DNA from 2 places in the Paenibacillus sp. 2TAF8 genome. Region 1 is predicted to be linked to the other one. Evidence: predicted binding sites of a transcription regulator. Region 1 holds the regulator's gene; the other holds the start of a gene.

The links. Region 1 encodes NrdR, which represses ribonucleotide reductase genes. Its sites were predicted from a motif close to AACACNATATATNGTGTT; they were not measured.
Region 2: a site for NrdR is predicted at 4,849-4,866, ahead of AB4Z30_RS18400 (anaerobic ribonucleoside triphosphate reductase). Genes of this name have one in related genera too.

Annotation. Positions count from the first base shown of each region.
Region 1 is NZ_JBFRFN010000005.1:130,844-142,136, forward strand. Features, by position in the region: gene AB4Z30_RS09440 (sugar-binding protein) at 1-650, shown strand, start outside; gene AB4Z30_RS09445 (S-layer homology domain-containing protein) at 631-846, shown strand; gene AB4Z30_RS09450 (type 1 glutamine amidotransferase family protein) at 1,032-1,658, opposite strand; gene AB4Z30_RS09455 (helix-turn-helix transcriptional regulator) at 1,766-2,728, opposite strand; tRNA gene AB4Z30_RS09460 (tRNA-Ala) at 2,833-2,905, opposite strand; gene nrdR (transcriptional regulator NrdR) at 3,094-3,561, opposite strand; gene AB4Z30_RS09470 (alpha/beta-type small acid-soluble spore protein) at 3,677-3,898, shown strand; gene AB4Z30_RS09475 (lytic transglycosylase domain-containing protein) at 3,998-4,561, opposite strand; gene coaE (dephospho-CoA kinase) at 4,558-5,154, opposite strand; gene AB4Z30_RS09485 (MntP/YtaF family protein) at 5,185-5,949, opposite strand; gene mutM (DNA-formamidopyrimidine glycosylase) at 6,099-6,926, opposite strand; gene polA (DNA polymerase I) at 6,987-9,641, opposite strand; gene phoU (phosphate signaling complex protein PhoU) at 9,888-10,547, opposite strand; gene pstB (phosphate ABC transporter ATP-binding protein PstB) at 10,612-11,293, opposite strand, start outside.
Region 2 is NZ_JBFRFN010000012.1:65,644-76,626, reverse strand. Features, by position in the region: gene AB4Z30_RS18415 (glycoside hydrolase family 3 C-terminal domain-containing protein) at 1-125, shown strand, start outside; gene AB4Z30_RS18410 (methyl-accepting chemotaxis protein) at 416-2,164, shown strand; gene nrdG (anaerobic ribonucleoside-triphosphate reductase activating protein) at 2,323-2,832, opposite strand; gene AB4Z30_RS18400 (anaerobic ribonucleoside triphosphate reductase) at 2,829-4,790, opposite strand; gene AB4Z30_RS18395 (histidine kinase dimerization/phospho-acceptor domain-containing protein) at 5,245-6,882, shown strand; gene AB4Z30_RS18390 (aldo/keto reductase family protein) at 7,165-8,103, shown strand; gene AB4Z30_RS18385 (GGDEF domain-containing protein) at 8,219-9,343, opposite strand; gene AB4Z30_RS18380 (Fur family transcriptional regulator) at 9,616-10,011, shown strand; gene AB4Z30_RS18375 (winged helix-turn-helix domain-containing protein) at 9,987-10,799, shown strand; gene AB4Z30_RS18370 (hypothetical protein) at 10,805-10,983, shown strand, end outside.

The DNA.
Region 1 (11,293 bases):
GCGCCCAATTGACACTACTCAGCAGTAAAAGCACAGTGACCATTCCAGGCGGTTCGATGATTGCGAGCGACGGCACGATCACAATAGGCGGCAAAGGAGCGCATGTGAACCTGCCAAACGGTAATCAAATTCTTATCCATGACGGATCGAAGATACAGAGTGACGGCATGGTTGTAACAGGACCGCAAGGAGCAAAAGTCGATTTAAACAACGGAATGTCACTTAACATTCGTGCCGCTACGGAGTTTGCATTCAATGATGCTAACTCACTCGGCTTCCTTGTGCGATCAAGCAATCCTTTTAAGGATACCACCATGGACAACTGGTTCTACGGTTACGTTAATTCCATTTACACGTACGATCTTTTCAACGGCACAACGTCTACGACATTCGAACCCGGTAACGCTATGACGCGCGCAATGTTCGTGCAGGTACTGGCCAATCTGGAGAACGTAGATCACGCCGACTATACGAGTTCCCGCTATAGGGATGTGACGGACGGACAGTGGTACACGGCGGCAGTCGAGTGGGCGGCAGAAAAAGGTTTAGTTAACGGTTTAAACCCAGACCAGTTTGCCCCCCCATTCTCCGATGACACGCGAGCAGATGTTAGTGATCCTTTACAACTACATGGAGTACAAGGGCTATGAAATACCTGAAAGCCAATCTAAACCATTCGCAGACGAGAGTGAGATCAGCTCATGGGCGTTCGAGGCCGTCAAGGCACTGCGGGGCACCGGTATTGTATTAGGCAAGCAAGATAATTTATTTGCTCCTACATCCACCGCTACCCGCGCCGAAGTAGCCACGATCTTTGTAAGGTTCATTGAATCATCTGCTAAGTGAAAGCGTGTACAGAATTTTGCGGCCCCTTGAGGCTAAAAATACAACCAAAAGTATACTCCTTGTAAAGGAGCATTTTAGAGAACGTCTTTTTCTTTGACTTCCGATAAGAAGACAGACTAATGAAGTAATCCATCAAAAAAACGCCATCACTTAAATGTGATGGCATTCTTCTTTGAATGGAGCTGTCATTGAATTGAATTCATTAACGCGTAAAAATATTGAGTTTCATGCGTTTTATTAAGATGATACCATGCGTCTAAGGTTTCTGGAGAAAACACATCTAGCTCTCTTAAAACATGAACAGAAAATTCAAGTGGAGCTACTCCAGAAGCCGTGATCAGTTTTTCATCGGTAACAGCAGATTCCGATTTGTAGTATTCTTCGCCTGTGTAAGACGGACAAATCATTTTAAGGTAAGCCAGATCATTGCTTGTATGCGGGCGGGAATCTAACAACCCTGCTTGAGCAAGTCCTATGGTAGCACCGCAAATGGCTCCAACTACAATCCCCTCCTGTAGGCACCTCTCCGCAATTTTTAAAATGGGCTTATGTATAGCCTCCGTCCAGGTATTCCCACCAGGTAAGATGAGTGCATCTATGCTTTTAATGTTGCACTCATCTACTTTAATATCAGGTGTTATTTTCAATCCACCCATTGTAGTTACTGGAGTCTTTTCGATCCCAACAGTAACGATTCGTGCTGGAGATAACCCCTTTCTAAAGTATCTTCCTGAGTTCAACTCGGCTGTTAAATAACCTATTTCCCAATCGGACATGCTGTCAAAAACATAAAGATATACTGTGTTTTTCATTTTTAAATTTCTCCCTTTTCTTATCTATCAAGGACTATAATCCATCGATAATCACTGACTATCTCATTATAAAATAGCTTCACTGACATCCGCTGTCAGTGAAGCTATTATTGTTGATAATATTCCATTAACTTTGTTGCAACAGCAACAAGTCTGTCTTTCACACGCTGGGGTTCGATGATTCGAATGGATTTACCATAGGATAGGAGAAAATAAGGGACAGAATGATGAATGGATTTTTCCTCAAATAAAAAGATGGCTTGATTAGCTGTTCGCTCTTGCAGATGATGACCGAAAAACCAATGCATGCTTAATTCGTCTAACGCTTCTGGCCTGCCTTCGATCCTTAAAGAAATTAACCCTTCCTTCCCCACAAGATCAGGTAACAGGTTTCTCATAAAAAAATCACGGCTAGAAAAAGCTTTAGGACGCTTAAATTTGAGTTGAGTACACTTGATAAGTAAAATCCGATCTACCCGAAAACTCCGTATTTCATTTCTTAGGTGGCAAAATGCAACTGTATACCATCTATTGTTCCAGTAAACTATTCCATAAGGATTTATCATCCTGTTCTTTGGCTTCTCCTCATGGTTTGTACGGTAATCCATCTCTACAGTGATTTCATTTTCTACAGCATGCTCCAATTCCGCTAGTATGAGCTGACTCGAAGGGCTGACCATGCGATTTATCACTTCAAATCCAGATAATTGATGGTTTAGTGTGCTCTCCTGTTGCTCATTCGAATACATTTTCAACTTGGCTGTCGCATTCTCTAATGTCTCAGTCAACGGGTATCCTGCTTCTTTTGCAAAAACAGCAGCATGAAGGAGTGCCTTCTTTTCTTCCGTATCAAATAGCAGAGGCGCTCTGATAAAATTATGCAACAGGCTATAGCCACCATGATGGCCTGGGTCAGATATGATAGGCACGCCACTAGAACATAATGCATCAATGTATCGATAAACGGTTCTTATATTGACTTCTAACTTTTCGGATATTTGTTGTGCAGTACATTTCTCTCCCGAATTCAACATCCATAGAATGGCTAACATATTATCATTTTTTGACATATAACATCCCTCCTCCAGCTCACCTTATCTGGAATTCTACCGTGTGATTGATTTTCACCAAAACAAAAGAACGGCATCTCTGCCGTTCTTTTGTCAAACTCTTATGGAGCCTAGGGGGATCGAACCCCTGACCTCATCGCTGCCAGCGATGCGCTCTCCCAGCTGAGCTAAGGCCCCAGGATATGTAATTGCACTGCTAAAATTCATTTTTACAGGCGACTCCTATATCATATAAAATCCCTTCTGGACTGTCAACACTCTTTTCATGCACCGAAATCTTATGGAGAAGAACATTCATGTTACGGGCACATAAGGCACATACCAGATGCAGCTCCGGATTGCTCTTCTCCTTTCCCCCACTACATTTAGTCCTCCAAATCTTCCTTGGACAGCAGTGATTTCAGTTCTTTCATGAACATGTTAATGTCTTTGAACTGGCGGTACACAGAAGCAAATCGTACGTACGCCACTTCATCCACCGGAAACAGCTGCTCCATTAACAGCTCACCAATTTGGCGGCTTTCCACTTCAGCTTCGGCTGTGTTACGTAGTGACTTCTCCACTTCAGATACCATCATCTCCAGCGTTTCTACGGAGACAGGACGTTTCTCACAGGCACGAATCAAACCACGGAGAATTTTGTCACGACTGAATTCTTCCCGGCTGCCATCCTTCTTGATGACGATCAACGGTGTTTCTTCAATCATTTCAAATGTTGTGAATCTTCTCGCGCACTGCTCGCATTCGCGGCGGCGGCGGATGGATTTGGATTCATTGGCTGGTCTGGAGTCCAGCACTTTGGTACCTAAATAACCACAATAAGGACATTTCAACTAAGATCACTTCCCACTTTTACTTTTTACCACATATTCCCTGAGCATATCTTGTAATGAAAATCGCATTCGCGACACATAATACTTTTACCAACCCGCGAGGAGGTGAACAGCAATGGCACAAAGCAACGGTAACTCCAACAACTTGGTCGTAACTAAAGCTTCTGCAGCTCTGGAGCAAATGAAATATGAAGTAGCTCAAGAACTCGGAATCAGCATCCCACAAGATGGATACCAAGGTAACATGACTTCTTACGAGAACGGTTCGATCGGTGGATACATCACGAAGCGTCTGGTAACAATTGCAGAACAGCAATTGGCAGGTCAATACCAATAATTATCTGCATCGTAATACGTTACACAGAGGAGCATAGGGCGGCCGGTACACTACCGGTCTGCTCTGTGCTTCTCCTTATCTCTTTTCCAAGCAATTGCTCTAGAACGTATCGTAGATCTTCACATACTGATTATAATAGTAAATAACCCGTTGTACATAGTGGCGTGTTTCACCAAAAGGAATATCTTTCACCGTTTCAAGAGTTCCATCCCACACACCGTTTTTCAGCCAGCTGCTGACCTTCCCCGGTCCGGCATTATACGCGGCAATCATCACAATTTCGTTGCCGTCGAACTGGTCTGACAGATTCCGCAAATACCATGTCCCCAGTTGGATATTTCGTCCGGGTTCATGTTTCAATTCCTCCAGCGAAGTGTGGGGGATCTTGGCTTGTTCCAAAATCCAGTTCGCCGTATCCGGCATGAGTTGCATCAATCCGATCGCACCACGCTTGGATTCTTTGCTCGTCTTGAAATTGGTCTCTACCCTGATAATAGAGGCGATCAGAAACGGATCAACTTCATAACTCTGAGATTGTGCTCGAATTTCTTCCTTGTATTCAATCGGGTAAAACCATGTCATCCAGTTGCTGTTTAGAAATAACACAAGTACAAAGGAAACAAACATGATTAGCAATACACGTTTTTTACGCAATATTTTCATAACAAGCCCTTATGCGTTAAAAAAGATTGCAATTGCTGCTCCGTCTGCGCCCATGAACCGCTGTTATCAATAACGATATCTGCCCGCTCTTTTTTGCGTTCAATATCCATCTGTGCCGCAATACGCGCTTCCGCATCAGACCGGCTCATCTGGTCCCGACTCATCAGCCGTTCCAGTTGTATCGCTTTCGGGACGTACACAACCATAACTTCTTCAAAACCATTCTCAAGACCCGACTCGTACAGCAATGGAATATCCGATACCACCAGCTTGTCCGGATGGTTCACTTCATATGCAGTAGCTCTCTCTCTCATCTCTTTGCGTATCGCGGGATGAGTGATGGCCTCAAGTGCTTTACGTTCCTCCGGGTGCTGAAAAACAATACTCCCCAACTTCTTCCGATCCAGTGTTCCATCCTCATTCAGTATGGCTTGTCCAAACCGCTGAACAGCGGCAGCCAAAACGGGATGCCCAGGCAACATGACTTCCCGGGCAATAATATCTGCATCAATGAGCAGCGCTCCCTTACTGGCCAGATAGGCGGAAACACTGCTTTTGCCTGTTGCGATTCCGCCCGTTAAGCCTATATTCATCGTCTCACCTCATAACAGCTTTATTACTCCTCAAAACAACTTGAATATTCCCATAATCATTAACAGCAGGGCTGGCAGAATCGAAAGCTTCTGCATCCAGCGCTGTGCTGCAAATCGTAATCCTACTTTCATACCAAGCGAAAGAAACGCTCCACTGAACAATGCAATCACCAGTGCTGTCCACAACGTAGGAAATCCAAGTAACGCCGCACCCAAACCTGCCCCAAAAGCGTCCAGTGACAGCGCAATCCCCAGCCACATCGCTTCCTGTGCAGAGATACTGCCTGAATTATCCATGTCTGCCTTGGACGGACTACGCAGAATTTGAATAACCACACCTAGCTTGCGCAGTTCCAGTGTAAATACCATGCGCTCCACCGATCCATCCGTTGGTGATGGCTGCACTTCCAGGACCATTAATTGATTCTTGCCTCCAGATGTCAGACCCGGCTCTGTAGTCGCTCTTCCTTCTACCAGCTTTTCCTGCGACACTCCAATTTCTGTTTCCTCACGTTCTTTCCCTCGCCGTAGAATCAGTTGCAAGAGCGACCACGCACCGATCACAATCAGAATGACAGCTCCCACAATCGAAGCCACACCTGGCGACACCACATGAGATAATAACACCCCAACCTGCATAGACAATGCAATAACCAATCCCGAGCAAAGTGAAATAATAGCAATGGATAAGAGCGGAATCTTGGTCCTCCGAAGTCCATATGTAATTCCAACTCCGAAACCATCTAAACTCACTGCAAAAGCAAGCGCCAGTAATGAAATAAAATGATGCAGCACCCCGGATTCCTCCCCTGTGCGGTACGTGCCAACTGATGATGTCAGTATGGGTATATGCCCGCTTATTTCTGCCATATCAGTATATGGAGGGAGGAATCCAAGGGTGCTATGATTTCATCATTTCATTGATTCAGTTCTGGTTCGGGAGATCAAAGTCGCTGACAATTCGGGCAAAAATGCGTGCCACGTCCGCCAACAACACTTTTTTCAATCAACGTGCCACATGTATGGCACGGCTCCGCTTTACGGCCATAAATTTTCAGCTGATGCTGGAACATGCCCATCTCGCCTTGTCCATTGACATATGACTTGATCGAGGATCCCCCGGCATTCACCGCATCCTGCAACGTAGCCACAATGGCTTCGTGCAGCACCTCCAGCTGTGCCTCAGTCAGCGTCTTGGCAATCGTCTCGGGATGTATACCTGCACGGAAGAGTGCCTCGTCCACATAAATATTCCCGATCCCGACAACATATGCCTGATTGAGCAAAACGGCTTTGATTTTGGTGGTACGTTTCCCCACTGCTTCAGCAAACGCACTTACGGTAAAAGCTTCATCCAGCGGCTCCAATCCAAGCTTCATGAGCGGTTTCGAAACCAGTTCTTCGCCCGCACTGAACAGATGCATCGTTCCAAACTGACGAACATCCTTGTATCGCAATTCCGTACCATCATTGAAGTGGAAGATGACATGAGTATGTTTCTCTACCTCTTCATTCTGATGGTACACCCCGTAACGTCCCTCCATCCTCAGATGGGAGACCAGCACAAGCCCGTCCAGCAAAATACGTAAAAACTTGCCCCGGCGCTCAACACCAATCACGGTATGTCCTGCCAGTTCCAGTGCAAATGCTTCTATATCATCAGGCCGCTGAATAATCCGCGGCAAATTAACGGTAACATGATCAATGGTTTTGCCTACAATAAGTTGATTCAATGTTCTTTTGACTGTTTCGACTTCCGGTAGTTCCGGCATGATGTTCTCACCTCCCTTATATTATAACGGAAGATGACACTCAGCGGGACCCTTTCTTATCTATTTTGCTTCATACCAGTTCTCACCAAAGCTAACTTCAGCTTTTAGCGGCACCGACAGCGAAAGCGCCTTTTCCATGACTGAAGGTACAAGCTCCTTCATCAGTTCCAGTTCATCTGCCGGCACTTCAAACACGAGCTCATCGTGTACCTGGAGCAGCATACGGCTCTGAAGATTGCGTTCCCGCAGCGCCTCATCCATCTGTACCATCGCCAGCTTAATGATATCAGCCGCAGTACCTTGGATGGGTGTATTCATCGCCGTACGTTCCGCGAAGGAACGCAGATTGAAATTGCTTGCGTTGATTTCGGGAAGATAACGACGACGCTCCAGCAATGTTTTCACATAACCGTCCTGCCGGGCTTCCTTCACGATATCATCCATATAACGACGCACACCCTGGAATACTTCGAAGTATTGATCGATAAACTGTGCCGCTTCTTTCCGCGTAATGTGCAAATTTTGAGAAAGGCCGTAATCACTGATCCCGTATACGATTCCGAAGTTAACCGCCTTGGCAGAACGACGCATATCACTGTCCACATCCTCCGGCTTAACGCCAAAAACATCGGACGCTGTTTTCGTATGGATATCCATATCTTGCACAAAAGCTTCTTTCAACCGCTCATCATCTGAAATATGAGCCAGTACACGCAGCTCAATCTGGGAATAGTCGGCTGCGAGTATAGACCAACCCGGCTCGGACGGTACAAAGACCTTCCGAATTTTGCGCCCTTCCTCCATACGGATCGGAATGTTCTGCAAGTTCGGGAACTGACTGCTCAGTCGTCCTGTTGCTGCAATGGTTTGACGATAGAACGTATGCACCTTGCCATCTCTATCCGATATCTCTTTCAGCAAACCTTCCACATAAGTGGACTGCAGCTTGGCAAGCTGGCGATATTGCAAAATGTGCTGCACCACATCGTTGTAAGGAGCCAGCTTTTCGAGCACCTCCGCGTCGGTGGAGTAGCCTGTTTTTGTTTTTTTCACGACAGGTAGGCCCAGCTTGTCAAATAAAATCTCGCCGAGTTGTCTTGGTGAATTCAGATTAAACTCTGTACCGGACAACTTGTAGATTTCCGCCATCAGCTTGTCGATCTGCCCTTCAAATTCACTACCAAGCGCTTGCAGGTCAGCTGTATTGGCCTTAATGCCCTGCTTCTCCATGTCAGCGAGAATACGGGATAAAGGCATTTCGAGCTCATGGAATAGCGAATTCATCTCATCGCTCTCCAGCGCTTGCTCCTGAAGCGGGATAATCGCAGCCAGCGCAGCAGCTTTCCGGCACAGGAAGTCGCCCAGAACATCCGCATCAGGCACTTTGTATTTAGCGCCTTTACCCAGAACGGTGTCGTCTTCAACCAGTGAAGGCAGCCCATACTTGGACGTCAGCCCACTAATCGTCTGATTCGACTCGGTCGGGTCAAGCAAATAGGCAGCCAGTTGCACGTCAAATGCTGCACCGGCGAATTCAATGCCATGTGCATGCAAAGCCAAATCCACGCGATGCAGATCATATCCACGCTTTGGCTGGTCAGCACTCGCAAGCCATTCTCGCACAGGAGCCGCGGCATCGGACTGTAACAACTCCGGAGATACGAACGTATACTTCTCTTCAGCACCCACAGCAAGGCCAACCAACTTCGCCTGATGCGGATTATCTCCATGGGTCTCTACATGCAACACATCGATCGAACCCAGCACGTCAATCAGTTCAGCCAGGTTATCTTCCGTTGCAATCGTTGATTCAACCTCAGCTGCCGGAACGACCTCTTGCTCGGAAGCGATGCTGCCGCTAAAGGACAAGCGCTCCAGCAACGACTTAAACTCCAGCTTAGCCAGTGCAGGTCCCGCGCTTGCTTCCTTCAATCCATCAAACTGCATGTCCTCCCATGTCTGCTCCAGTGGAACCTCACGGTGTATCGTCGCAAGCTGTTTACTCATTCTTGCATCCTCGGCGTGAGCTTCAATCTTTTCCTTCATCTTGCCCTTCAGTTCACCCGTGCCGTTCAGCACCTCTTCCACCGAACCGAACTGATGCAGCAGCTTCAGCGCAGTTTTCTCCCCGACACCCGGAATACCCGGAATATTATCGGAAGCATCCCCCATCAGACCCTTCAGATCAATAATCTGCAACGGCGTCAGACCGTAACGTTCCTTAATCTGAGCCGGGTCATATAGCTCAATCTCCGTAACCCCTTTACGCGTCAGCCCGATATGTACATGCTCGGAAGCAAGCTGCAGCATATCTTTGTCACCCGATACAACGAGCACCTGTCTACCTGCATCATCCGCTCGTTTAGTTAGCGTTCCGATTATATCATCCGCCTCGAAACCAGCCAGTTCAAACTGTGCAATCCCGAGTCCTTTCAATAATTCTTTAAGCAAAGGGAACTGCTCGGACAATTCCGGCGGTGTTTTCTCCCGTCCACCTTTGTATTCCTGATACCCTTCATGACGGAACGTCACTTTACCCGCATCAAACGCCACCATTACATGTGTAGGCTTGTGTTCTTCCAGCAAGCGCAGCAGCATCGTCGTAAAGCCGTATACCGCGTTCGTATGCAGACCTTTCGAATTCGTCAGGGGAGGCATTGCAAAAAATGCCCGATAAATAATGCTATTTCCATCTATAAGAATAAACTTGTCCATTCCAGCACCTCGCGTATCATATGGTCAGACTGTACTTACATACCTACTCTCATGATACCATACCTGCCACCTACATCAAAAAACTTCACAACCCTTTTCACCACATTTCTTCCGCAAAAAAAGAACCTCCTTCCCAGTCAGCCTGTGCACAGGCCAGCCGGAAGAAAGTTCTCTCATTTCGATCATCAACTCTTATCTTGTATGAACAAATTCATTACTCGTGCAGCAACCTTTACCCAGAATAAATTACTGGTTCAGGTCTGGCCGCTGACCTGTAACCAGATACACCGTGCTCTCGCCAATGTTGGTCGCATGGTCACCGATACGTTCAATGTAACGCCCAACCATCAATAGCAGCATCGCTTGTGATGCATTGGTTGGATGATCTGTCATCAATGTATAGAGATCACGAATCATGTTGCTGTACAACTGATCCACCTGATCATCGGTTTGTGCCATTTTATAGGCCAGATCCGTATTTTCCTTCAGATAGGACTCAATGGATTCATCAATCATGGATTTCACGACTTCCGCCATACGCGGGATATCGACCAACGGCTTAATCAGCTCCTGACCTTCCATACGGATCGTTACCTTCGCCACGTCGAGGGCCAAGTCACCCATACGCTCCAAGTCGCTGGAGATTTTGAAAGCCACGATAATACGTCTTAAATCCTTGGCTACGGGCTGCTGTGTAATAATCAGCTTGGAGCCCAGCTCCATGATTTTGTCCTCAAGGGCATTGAGATTCGCATCATTCTTGATAATGACCTGAGCTTTCTCCACATCCAATGTCTGCAAACTCTCAATCGCACCGTCCAAGGCATTTCCTACATGTTCCCCCATTTGTTTAAGCAGGGTGCGCAGTTCTTCCAGCTCTTGATCAAATTCTTTTCTGCGAATCATAGATTTCATGTCCTCCTTCTCCATCATCTCCGGGTAAGCCGGGATCGTTCCTATTCAGCTCGCCTTAACCAAACCTGCCGGATATATAGTCCTCGGTCCGGGAATCTTGCGGTGTGGAGAATAACGTCTCCGTATCAGCTGCCTCCACCACTTCACCATTCAGGAAAAACACCGTACGTCCAGATACTCGCGCTGCCTGGTGCATGTTATGCGTAACCATGACGATGGTATATTTATGATGCAACTCTTTGACCAATTCCTCGATTTTCAGCGTGGAGATCGGGTCCAGCGCCGAAGTTGCTTCGTCCATCAGCAACACATCCGGTTGTACAGCCAGTGCACGTGCGATACACAGACGTTGTTGCTGTCCACCAGACAGACTCAATGCCGATTTTTTCAGCACATCCTTCACTTCATCCCACAGTGCCGCATGAACCAGGCTCTGTTCGACGAGTTGATCCAGCTCTGCCTTTTGGGTTACACCGTGCAGACGCGGTCCATACGCTACATTGTCATAGATAGATTTGGGGAAAGGATTCGGTTGTTGGAATACCATTCCTACCCGTTTCCGTAGCGTCTCCACCTCAATTTCATTGCTATAAATATCCGAACCGTTCAGCATAACTTGTCCTTCCACGCGAACACCCGGAATCATGTCATTCATCCGGTTCAGTGTGCGGAGCAATGTGGATTTACCGCAGCCAGACGGCCCGATAAACGCCGTAACGGTTTTCTCCGGCAAATCC
Region 2 (10,983 bases), on a different contig from region 1:
TGGCAAAAGGCAGTGCCCAGCAGTGGTCTACGGTGAGAGCTGAACTGACAGGTGCATCAGGAGTTCAGGATGTCTACCTGTTGTTACCTGCGGGGGTCCGTGTTCGTCATTTCGAGGTTCGTTAACCGTCAGGGTGGTATAGGAGGAGGTTAGGGTTCGGTTAGAAATAAAAGGAGGATGCTAATCTTCACGATTCCTACTCTCAATAAGTATGAGGTCAACCTGTTTTTATGGGTTGGCCTATTTTTGATTTTTATATAATCGCCATTCAAAAACAGTAAATCCATCACGATATATATTATATAGTGTCATATCATTTGCTGAATGCAAAGGTGGAGAGAGGAGTCAATCCGAACTCATTCTTTATCAGGACGGATATGTAAGCTAGAAAAGTAAAGGAAAAGGGGAATCTGCAATGTTACGCTACTTTCGCAATCGAAGTTTAGTTTTCACCAGTTCTGTCCTGATTGCCATCATTTTGTTTGTCATGATCATCCTGATGAGTGTGTTGAATTTCAAACAAAGTCAGCAAGCTTACTACGAAGAAATCAATCAAGTAGGCAAGGCGCTGTCCAATCAGCTTCAGCTCAACCATAAATGGGTAGAACAAGCGAATCAGCAACTGGAGGCTTCACCTAAGCCAACATCTCCCGAACTGACGTCATTGAAAGAACAACTCGATGCGATGACCGGTGTTGCCTCTATCGCAAACGCTTATATATTCAAATCGGATATTATCGAACGTGATGGGAAACAGATCTTAACTGGGCTGCAAGTCAATCAGGCTCTCTATGAAATGGATATGGTCCCCGGTGTCGAATATGAAATTCCAGAAGTAGTTCAAGATACATATGATCATGTATTCCAGAACGGAACCGCTTTTACAGAATCTTACACGGATACTGCAGGGACGTGGGTGACCTATCTAAGCACGATTAAAGATGATACGGGTAAGACGATTGCTATTTTTGGTCTGGATTTGGATGCAGCCCAAGTCAAGCAGGATCAGATGTGGATGTTTTTGTACAGTCTGGGGAGTGGATTTGCCATTGCAGTCATCATGATTCTAGTTATGGTCATTCTGGCTCGCATTGTACTTCGACCATTACAGAAGCTGGCAGACGTATCGAAGCAGGCAGCCGAGGGCAATCTGACAGTCAGCCTGGATGTACGCAATAACAATGAGATCGGCCAAACTGCCAACGCATTTAATCTTATGCTTGGGGGGCTAAAGCAACTGATTACAGGTATTCAGTCCACTTCTGCGAGTGTGACCCGCTCAGCTGCGGATCTGCAGCTGAGTTCAGAACGCACCACTGAAGCTTCACAAGAGATTACTGAATCGATGTTGCAGGTGTCCTCCGGGGCAGAACAGCAACGACAATCTACGAATGAGTGCCAAGAGTCCATAGGTGAGATGGTCATTGGCATTAAACGAATCGCCGACTCATCACAGGTGGTTGCTGAGCTAGCTTCCGATGCAACGGATTTAGCCAGCCGAGGTGAGACAGATATTACAACGATGGTCGATCAGATGCAGAAGATCGAACATAACATGTCCGGTACTGTTGTGGTTCTTCATGATCTTCAACAACTGAACAGCAGTATCGGGGGAATCATGTCTATGATTCGAGATATTGCCGAACAAACGAGCCTGCTTGCACTTAATGCGTCCATTGAGGCAGCTAGAGCAGGGGAGACCGGGAGAGGATTTGCGGTGGTTGCGCAGGAGATTCAGAAGCTTTCGGCTCGCTCCAAAGAGTCTTCTGATCAGATTGACCAAATTTTGCAAGGCATTCTGAATCACACGGAGAAGGCCGTAACCTCCATCGAAGAGTCGGTAGATGTTGCTAAACGGGGTGCCGAGACATCCGTAGTAACAGCAGAAACCTTCCGCCAGATCGTCGAATCTATTCAGAAGGTATCCGGACAAGTCTACGAGGTATCCGCCGCATCCGAGCAAATGTCAGCCAGCAGTGATCAGATTGCTGCTTCCCTGGAACATCTGGGTACCGTGGCCACGGATTCATCCGGCAATGCGAACAAGGCCCGCGCATCTTCAGAAGAACAACTGGCGCTTATGGAAGAGGTATCAAGTCTCTCCCATGAGCTGAGAAGTTTGGCTTACGAACTGAACCAGGTCATCCAAAGGTTCCAGGTATAACCAAGATTCTAAGGATAGTGTATAACGGATATTCTACAACAGATGATAAGCAGGCTCTGAACCCGCGGAAAGCGGCAGAGCCTGTTTTTTTGATGCTCGCAATTATTGCTCATTTTGACCTATAAAAAATGAAAAAATGAAAAAATGAAAAAACATCGTTACATCGCACCAATCTGCAATGTAACGATGTTTCCGGATGTCTGTGTTGCACGCACATCAATCAAACGCTGATTCCGGCTTCCGCGGAAGGGCAGAGACACATCGCGTTCAGCTGCAACGTAACGCCCGTCGATAATCACGTCACATAGCTGTGCAAGCGCTGCTCTCTCCGGGTCGGCGATGAGTTCTTCATATTCGAATCCCGTATAGGCCCATACCGTCAAATCTGGCCTTGCATCCCGAAACTGACGTACCCACCGAGTACATGCTGCTGCTGAGAAAAAGGGGTCACCCCCGCATAACGTCACGCCATCCAGCAGCGGATGGTTCGTGACCTCCTGCAAAATCTGCTGCTGCCGTTCTTCTGTGAAGGGTTCCCCTGCCCGGAAACTCCATGAATCCGGGCTGAAACACCCTGGACATGCGTGACGGCATCCGCTGATGAACAGCACTGCGCGTAGGCCCGTTCCTTCGTTGACCGATTCGGGAATGTAACCAAACAGATTCACCGGTGTTTCACCCGATCCCGCACTTCGGCCTGCTTCGCAGCATTGAAGCGTACCTTGTAATCTCCTGTCAGATAACCGGTTACACGGCGCAAGCGCTGGAAGTGAACCTCATTTTCGTGAACTTCACATCCCGGACAGGTATCACCGATGACCCCTTCATACCCGCATTCAGGACAGCGATCAATTGGATGATTAATCGAGAAGTAACCGATATCCTGTGCCAGTGCGTACTGTACGATGCGCATAAAGGCTGCTGTATTCGCCCGTACATTGCCGTCAAGTTCAACATAAGAGATGGCTCCGGCATTACACAGAGCATGGAATGGAGCCTCCAGTTCAATCTTACGGTAGGCAGGTAGGTTATGATAGACCGGGATATGGAACGAGTTCGTATAATATTCACGTTCATTCACACCAGAGATCGGGCCGTAACGGGCTCGGTCTATTTTGGTGAATTTGCCGGACAAGCCTTCTGCAGGTGTCGCAAATAGCGTGACGTTCAGGTCATACATCTCACTCATCCGATCGCAGAACTCTCTCATCGTGCGAATTACATGCAGTGCTTCTCGATGCACATGCATATCTTGTCCATGATGGCGTCCATACATAGCAGTCATACATTCAGCGAGTCCGATGAATCCAAGTGACAACGTACCGTGTTTCAACAGGTCAGCAACCGGCTCGTCCGGTTCCAGCTTCTCTCCACCTTCCCACACTCCCTCACGCATCATGAAGTCCGATGATTTGGCAGGCTGTTTTTTCTGAATGTTATAACGGTGCAGCAACCCGTCCACGGCATTGTGCATGATTTTATCCAGAGCTGCATAGAATCCTTCCCGATCCGCGACAGCACGATTGTTCTGGCAGATACCGAATCGAATCCCGAGTTTCACCAGATTGACCGTATTGAAGGACAGGTTTCCTTTACCACTTTGCCGATTCCGTCCAAACCGATCCGCTAGGGTACGTGTGCGACAGCCCATGGTAGCAATGATCGTATCTGGGTCTTCCGGGTGATAGTAAGGTAGATTAAACGATGCGTCCACATTGACAAAGTTAGGGTACATCCGCCGTGAAGAACAGGTTACCGCGAGGCGAAACAAGTCATAGTTCGGGTCGCCCTGAGCCTGATTAACTCCTTGCTTGCATTGAAAAATATGCTGTGGAAATACAGGCGTTTCCCCATGTCCAAGCCCACGAATCGTTGCTTCCAGCAGGGAGCGGGACACGAGGCGACCCTCAGCTGATGTACACATGCCATAGTTTAGTGATGTAAAAGGAATCTGCCCGCCTGCCCGGCTGCTCATCGTATTCAAGTTATGTATAAGAGATTCAGCGGCTTGTCCTGTCTCCAGCTCTGTTTCCTCACTTGCATAAGCAAAAGCCCGCGGGCACTGCTGCTTCGCGTCGGCACTGTCCAGATGTAGCTGCTCGTCTGCTAGCGAAGCCTGCTCGTCAAAGAAGCGTTGCCCTTTGCGGAAATGTTTGATGAACGAACGACGTACATAAGGCGCCAAGTCCCAGTCAATTTTGTTGGCAGATACACCGCCATACTGGCTGTTTTGCTGGGATTGGAAGATGATTGCAACCAGAGCCATCGCAGACATGATCGTCTGTGGTGTGCGGACCGATCCATTCCCCGTATTGAAGCCGGAAGCGAGTAATCGATCGAATGGAATGAAGATACAGTTGGTTGTTCCAAGGGCATACTGATCCAGATCATGTACATACAGGTCGCCATTCTCAACAGCATCCGCAAGTGCTACTGGCAAGACATGACGCATGGCATGCCACTTGGCTGTCTCCGATCCAAGCCTGCTCATCTTGCCGCTGAACGAATCTCCATTCAGGTTCGCATTTTCTCTCAGCGTATCAGCGTCTTCTGCGCCAATAATACGTCTTCCCAGGTCAGATAAAAGATCGGTTGCCGGTGGTGCGGCATGCTCAAGCATAGTCATGTAACGTGCCTCCTAAATGATTTTTGAATAGATTATAATTTGATTAATATATGAGTTATATACTACATGTAGTTTTTTATTATCCATTTATAAACTATATGTGGATTTTTGGGTGTGATTATGATCACACCTCCTGTGAGGGAGAAGAGCATCTTCCGAGATTTGGCGCGGGTTTGAGGTTCCCAAAATTCAAACGGAGGGGTATAATTTCTATTTACTCTGCAAGTATAAACTTATAGGTCAGATACCGTGGATCGAAGTATTTGTTCAGATCTGCTCGGTGAGAAAAGAGGTTACAGGCACCAGGATGATTCTCTTGTACTTCTGTGGTGTTAAACATATAAGTATAGTTTGTGACAATCGTTCGGATTCCCCGGCAGATCCTGCATGTGAATCAACATTCTGATCGGTGAACTTAATATAGCAGCTAAGACAAACAAAGAGGGGTTGGACCATGGGGACGGTAGAAGGCATTAACCAAGGCTTCTATGAAAATATTGAAGAAGCAGCGGCCCATATTGTGGACGTATTAAGTGGCATATTAAGAGTGAATACCATCTTCGTAGCCACGAATGACGGAGTGACTAATGTCATTTTGGAAGCCTTCAACCGCAAGGAAGAATTAATTGTCAAAGGGACTGCACTTCCTTTTATGGAATCTTACTGCAGCCTGGTCCTTAGAGAAAATAACAGTGTTGTTACCATTCCGGATACCACCGAGCATTCGGTAACACGATCAATGAATGTCACGGGTGGATTGGGTAATCGATTTTTCGTAGGAGTACCTATTGTACGTAGAACAGGTGAAGCCTTTGGAACGATATGCATAATGGACGATCCAGGGTATAACATCAGTGAAACCGATATGAAGACGCTGAAAGCTATGGCTGTATTTCTGGGATACGTCGTTGACCTGGAGAGTGCGCTGCACGTTCAGGAGCAGAGACTCAGCGATTCAGAACAGTTGCAAGAGAAATTACAGGCTGAGAAGGAACGTGCTGAATCCGAGGCCATGACCAAGACACAGATGCTCAAACTGATGAGTCATGAGATCCGCAATCCACTGAACGGCATTTTGGGATTGACGGATCTGATGCGGACACCCGACATGTCGGAGGAACAAGCTGAGTATGTGAATATGATCGAAACGAGTGGAAACATTTTGCTTTCACTGCTCAACAATATGATGAATTTTAATATTAACGAGGCGGGAAAAACAGTTATTCATGACGATCCCTTCGATCTGGTCAGCACTATTGAGAATACCGTCTATCTCTATGCGGGCGCTGCGYCCAGCAAAAAGGTAGAACTGGGATTACACTTGAATCTGAATGTATCCCAGGTTTTCATTGGCGATGAGATTAAGCTTGGTCAACTGCTGGGCCATGTGATGCAGTATGCAATGGACTCCACCCGGGAAGGTGCCGTACTGGTGACAGCGGAGATGAAGCAAGCGGAGGTAGAGGAGACAAGTCTTCTCTTGCTCCGGATTAGATATACAGGGCAGATGTTATCCGACAACCGTTTACGAACCTCCTTCGTCAAATCCGAACCCATTAGCACGGAGAAGCTAATTGGCAGCAATTTGGGGTTGGCGGTGAGTCAGAACCTTGCCATTCTGATGCATGGTCGTATTCAGGTGAACCGTCCGAATGGGAACGAAACGGAGTTCCAGATTTCCCTGCCACTACGCAGATATTGGGATTTGCCACAGATTACAAGTGTGCAGCAACGTCTAAAAGGCAAAAAGGTGCTGCTCGCCAAAGATCCAGATATTTTGCAGGGTGTATCCACTTTGATGCGGAATTGGGAGATGGATGTGCGTATGACTTCAGGTTCAGCTACCGCATATGAATGGATCAAGGAAGGCTATAAACCTGATGTAGCCGTTGTAGATATGGGCTTGCGTGAAGGCATTACGGTTGATTTTGTCATCGCACTGAAACGGCAGCTTGAAGACTTGCCTGTCATTGTGCTCGTTCCGTACGGGATGCATATGGATATTCAGCAGACCGAGGTGTTTGAAGCCGTGCTGACCAAGCCGGTAAGACAGACCGAGCTTTTGAATGCACTGAGCATTATTTTGCCCTAAAAACGGTCTGGATTGATCAGGGCGAGCAACGAGGCTGGTAGCTCGGATTGCAGCTGGAAAGGCATGCTTCTTATCGAGCTTGGAAGAGACATGCTTCGATTCAGGTTATAACATGTAAATCTATATTGAAATTACATGAGGCACATTACTTCGGGGTGTGCCTTTTTGGCGTGTTTTTCCGGGTGTGGCTACTTAAACGTTTTTCCATTTGTTCAGGTTGGGTTACAATAGGATATGGAACTTAACTTCATCATTTCTACATTCTGAGGAGGACATGCATTCATGGAATATCGCAGGCTGGGTGGAAGCGGACTGAAAGTAAGCGAGATCAGCTTAGGAAGCTGGTTGACGTACGGAGGATATGTGGAGCGTGAAAATGCGGTGAAGTCGATTGAAACGGCATTTGATGAAGGTATTAACTTTTTTGATACTGCTAACGCTTATGAGGGGGGAGCTGCCGAAGTATTGCTGGGTCAAACATTGAAAGCGTACTCACGGAGTTCTTATGTACTCGCAACCAAGGTGTTTAACAAAATGGGTGATGGCCCTAACGACCATGGGTTGTCCCGCAAGCATATTATGGAGCAGTGCGAAGCCAGCTTGAATCGCCTCGGCACCGATTATGTCGATATCTACTATTGCCATCGTTATCATCAGGAGACACCGATTGAGGAGACGCTTCGTGCTCTGGACGATCTGGTGCGTCATGGCAAAGTGCTCTATGTGGGTGTGAGCCAGTGGACAGCGGCCCAAATGGAGGCTGCGCTCGGAACAGCAGACCGTCTGTTGCTGGATCGCATTGTCGTGAATCAACCGGTATATAATATGTTTGATCGGTATATTGAGAGCGAGATCATTCCTTTAGGTGAACGTAAAGGCATCGGACAAGTTGTTTATTCTCCACTTGCACAAGGTTTGCTGACAGGGAAGTATACGTCGGTCTCCGATATTCCGGAGAATAGCCGCGCAGCCAAGCTTGGCTGGGATGAAGGGAAAATCAACGCAGATCGTATCGGCAAAGTACGCCAATTAGTCGAGGTTGCAGACAAGCTGAACCTGAAAGTGGGACAACTGGCACTGGCCTGGATCTTGCGGCAAAATAATGTTTCCAGCGCTCTGGTCGGAGCGAGCCGTCCGGAACAGGTTAAAGAAAATGCTGCAGCTTCTGGAGTTAAGCTGGATACTGCTATTATTGCAGAGATTGAACAAATTCTGGCCTAGGGTGATCACTCGAGGATATGTAAGAGCTGGAACGGGTTTAAGGTATGGAAAAGGGATGTCCTGCTTGCCTTGGTTGAGGCAGAAGGGCATCCCTTTTGTCGGTAAGACGTTCATTTCAAAATGGATCATTATCCACAACCGTGATGTTGCGGGGCGGCAGAGTGCAGACTCTGTTGCGTCCCGTGTTTTTGGCTTCATACAGTGCACGGTCAGCCTGATCAAACAGGTCGTTGTCATCGTGGTCATCACAGTGATCAGGGTAAACGGCTACACCAATGGAGATGGTCAGTTTTACCGTCTGCCCATCAGGAAGTGTAAAAAGAAAACGGCCTACGGCTTTCCGTACAGATTCTGCGATAGCCATCGATTGGTGGTATCCGCAATCGAGCAGTAGAATCGCAAACTCCTCTCCGCCGTTGCGGGAGACGAGATCGGTGGAACGTGCATGTTCTACAAGCAATTGCCCAAGCTGCTTCAATACTGCATCTCCGGCAGAGTGACCATACGTATCATTTACCTTTTTGAAGCGATCAATATCAATAACCAGCAGGGACAGCTTCTGATGATACTGCCTTGCATGCTGAAGCTCTGACTCTAAGGACTGTTCGAACTGACGCCGATTGCTCAGATCGGTCAGATGGTCGGTGGAGGCTCGTCTTTCCAGTAGAAATAACATCTCGTTGGATCTATTAATAAATTCCGCGATAAAATAAATGAAAAGACCGCCAGCAAAGGCGATGGTCATCTGTATCGGATATACTTTCATTAAATTACTTAAGCTGGGCGTGTTCATCAGCAATACAATAAATATCATACTCATACCTAACAGGTTCATGGTGATGATTTTGGTTAATCTGGACCATGAAGCGTACGCAAAGTACACACCAGCTAATCCGAGCAGTGTCATAATGAATGATGCATCAATAGCTGCAGAGGTAATGCCAAACATAACAATACGAAGAATCGCAATGATGATACCGCTGATGACTGAAGCCATCCCGCCAAGATATACTGCTGCAGTTACAACGGCCAAATGCCGAAGATCTACAATGGTAGTGTCATTTATATGGAATGAATAGTTCATAAGCACCGTACCGTATAGACCGAATAAAAAGCCACCGATTATCTGAACGCGCAGCGAGGGAAAAGGTAAACGAATGCTGTAGTATTTGGCGATAATTCCTGAGATGTACAGAAAGGTAATTATCACACAGAGATTGACAAAAAACGTGCTTAACAACCAGCATCCCCCCTTTTACGCACATCACTCTATTTTATCTGAAAATCGGTGTGGTAGCGAACCATATAATCCCAAATGTTTGGAGGGTTTGGTTCTAAATCGCTATAAAATTCCAAAACAGATGCGGATAGGACGTGTTGACTTCGCTATACATTAAGATTTATACTTAATCTAAATCAAAATTCTGTTTTGTGATCCAAAAAGATGAAGCGAACGACAGTGTTCGAAAACGAATATACACTTGAAGAACAGTATAAAAAGGGGACTTGGTTGTGAAAACTTTAAATCTGACGATACAACGGCAAGCGGTGTATGATGTCGTACGTAAATCAGAAGACCACCCAACAGCTGCCGATGTGATGAATCGGCTTGTAGAGCAGGGGTATAATCTGGCTTATGGCACCGTATATAATTCTCTTCGATATTTAACAGACAAAGAGCTGATCAGAGAGCTTAAACTTGGCGAAACAGCAAGCCGATATGACGCCCGAATGGATGATCACCAGCATATTATGTGTGAAGTATGCGGTAAAGTGGATGAGGTGATGACAGAGGTTCCTCCACAATGGATGAAGCAGGTAGCGGCAGAAACCGGTTATACAATTGATCATGCACATGTGGTATTTGGAGGTGTCTGCGGGGAATGCAAAACCAAACGGGTCAAGTAAAAGTAAAATGGTCAGGCCGCCGTTTGCCGCTTCGGGTCAAACCTGCTCTGGCAGATTCCGAAACTGTACCGCTCGTGGATAATTGCCCGATCACCAGACGTGTCATTCTGATCAGTCCGATGCCTGGTCAGGTGCATGAGCTGGTGAAGGCTTTGACAGATAGCTGCTTTGACGTACTTGTGTTCCATCGCTGGGAACCAGATCTTCATGAACGTCTTGTTTTTGATCTACTGATCTACGATCTCTCCGTTGCTGGAACAATCGATGCATTTACGGGAATCCACAGCCGGTTGAACCGTGAGGCGGAGCATACGACACCTTGCCTCTACTTGGTGGGAGAGAAGATGATTGGCAGTGCAAGCGGCCCGATGCTTCAGGAGGAGCTACTTGTATGGCCTGCACGTCCGCAGGAGGCACTTTACCGGGTACAGCGCATGATTGGCAGCAGTCCCGTAATGCCAAAGCGTGCTTTTTTACCTGAAGAGGGGCAGCGGATCGGATTCAAAGACTTGACGCTGGACCGGGAACGGATGAGCGTTCAGCGGGACCATGATCGCATTCATCTGACCAAGACCGAGTATGATCTTCTGCTTAAGCTAATTGATGCCAAAGGTGCAGTTATCTCGCGTGAAGAGATGCTTAGCGATATTTGGGAGACTGATTTTACAGGTGGAAGCAATGTGGTGGATGTTCATATCAAAAGCTTGCGCAAAAAATTGGGCGACAATGCGTCTGCGCCGCAATATATTGTAACGGTAAGAGGCGTAGGCTACCGCTTGGCGGATTAGATAATATGAGAAAAATAGTGGTCAATGGGAGCATTTATTGGTGGGGCTACAGAACGGTTAGAGACCTCTACTGCAGATCCAAACTGACGATTATTACGGAAAATAGAGACAAGAAATATATCATTATATTTGTAACCAGAGATACACCCATTTCCGGCAGTCCTTTGAATGAGGGATTACGGAT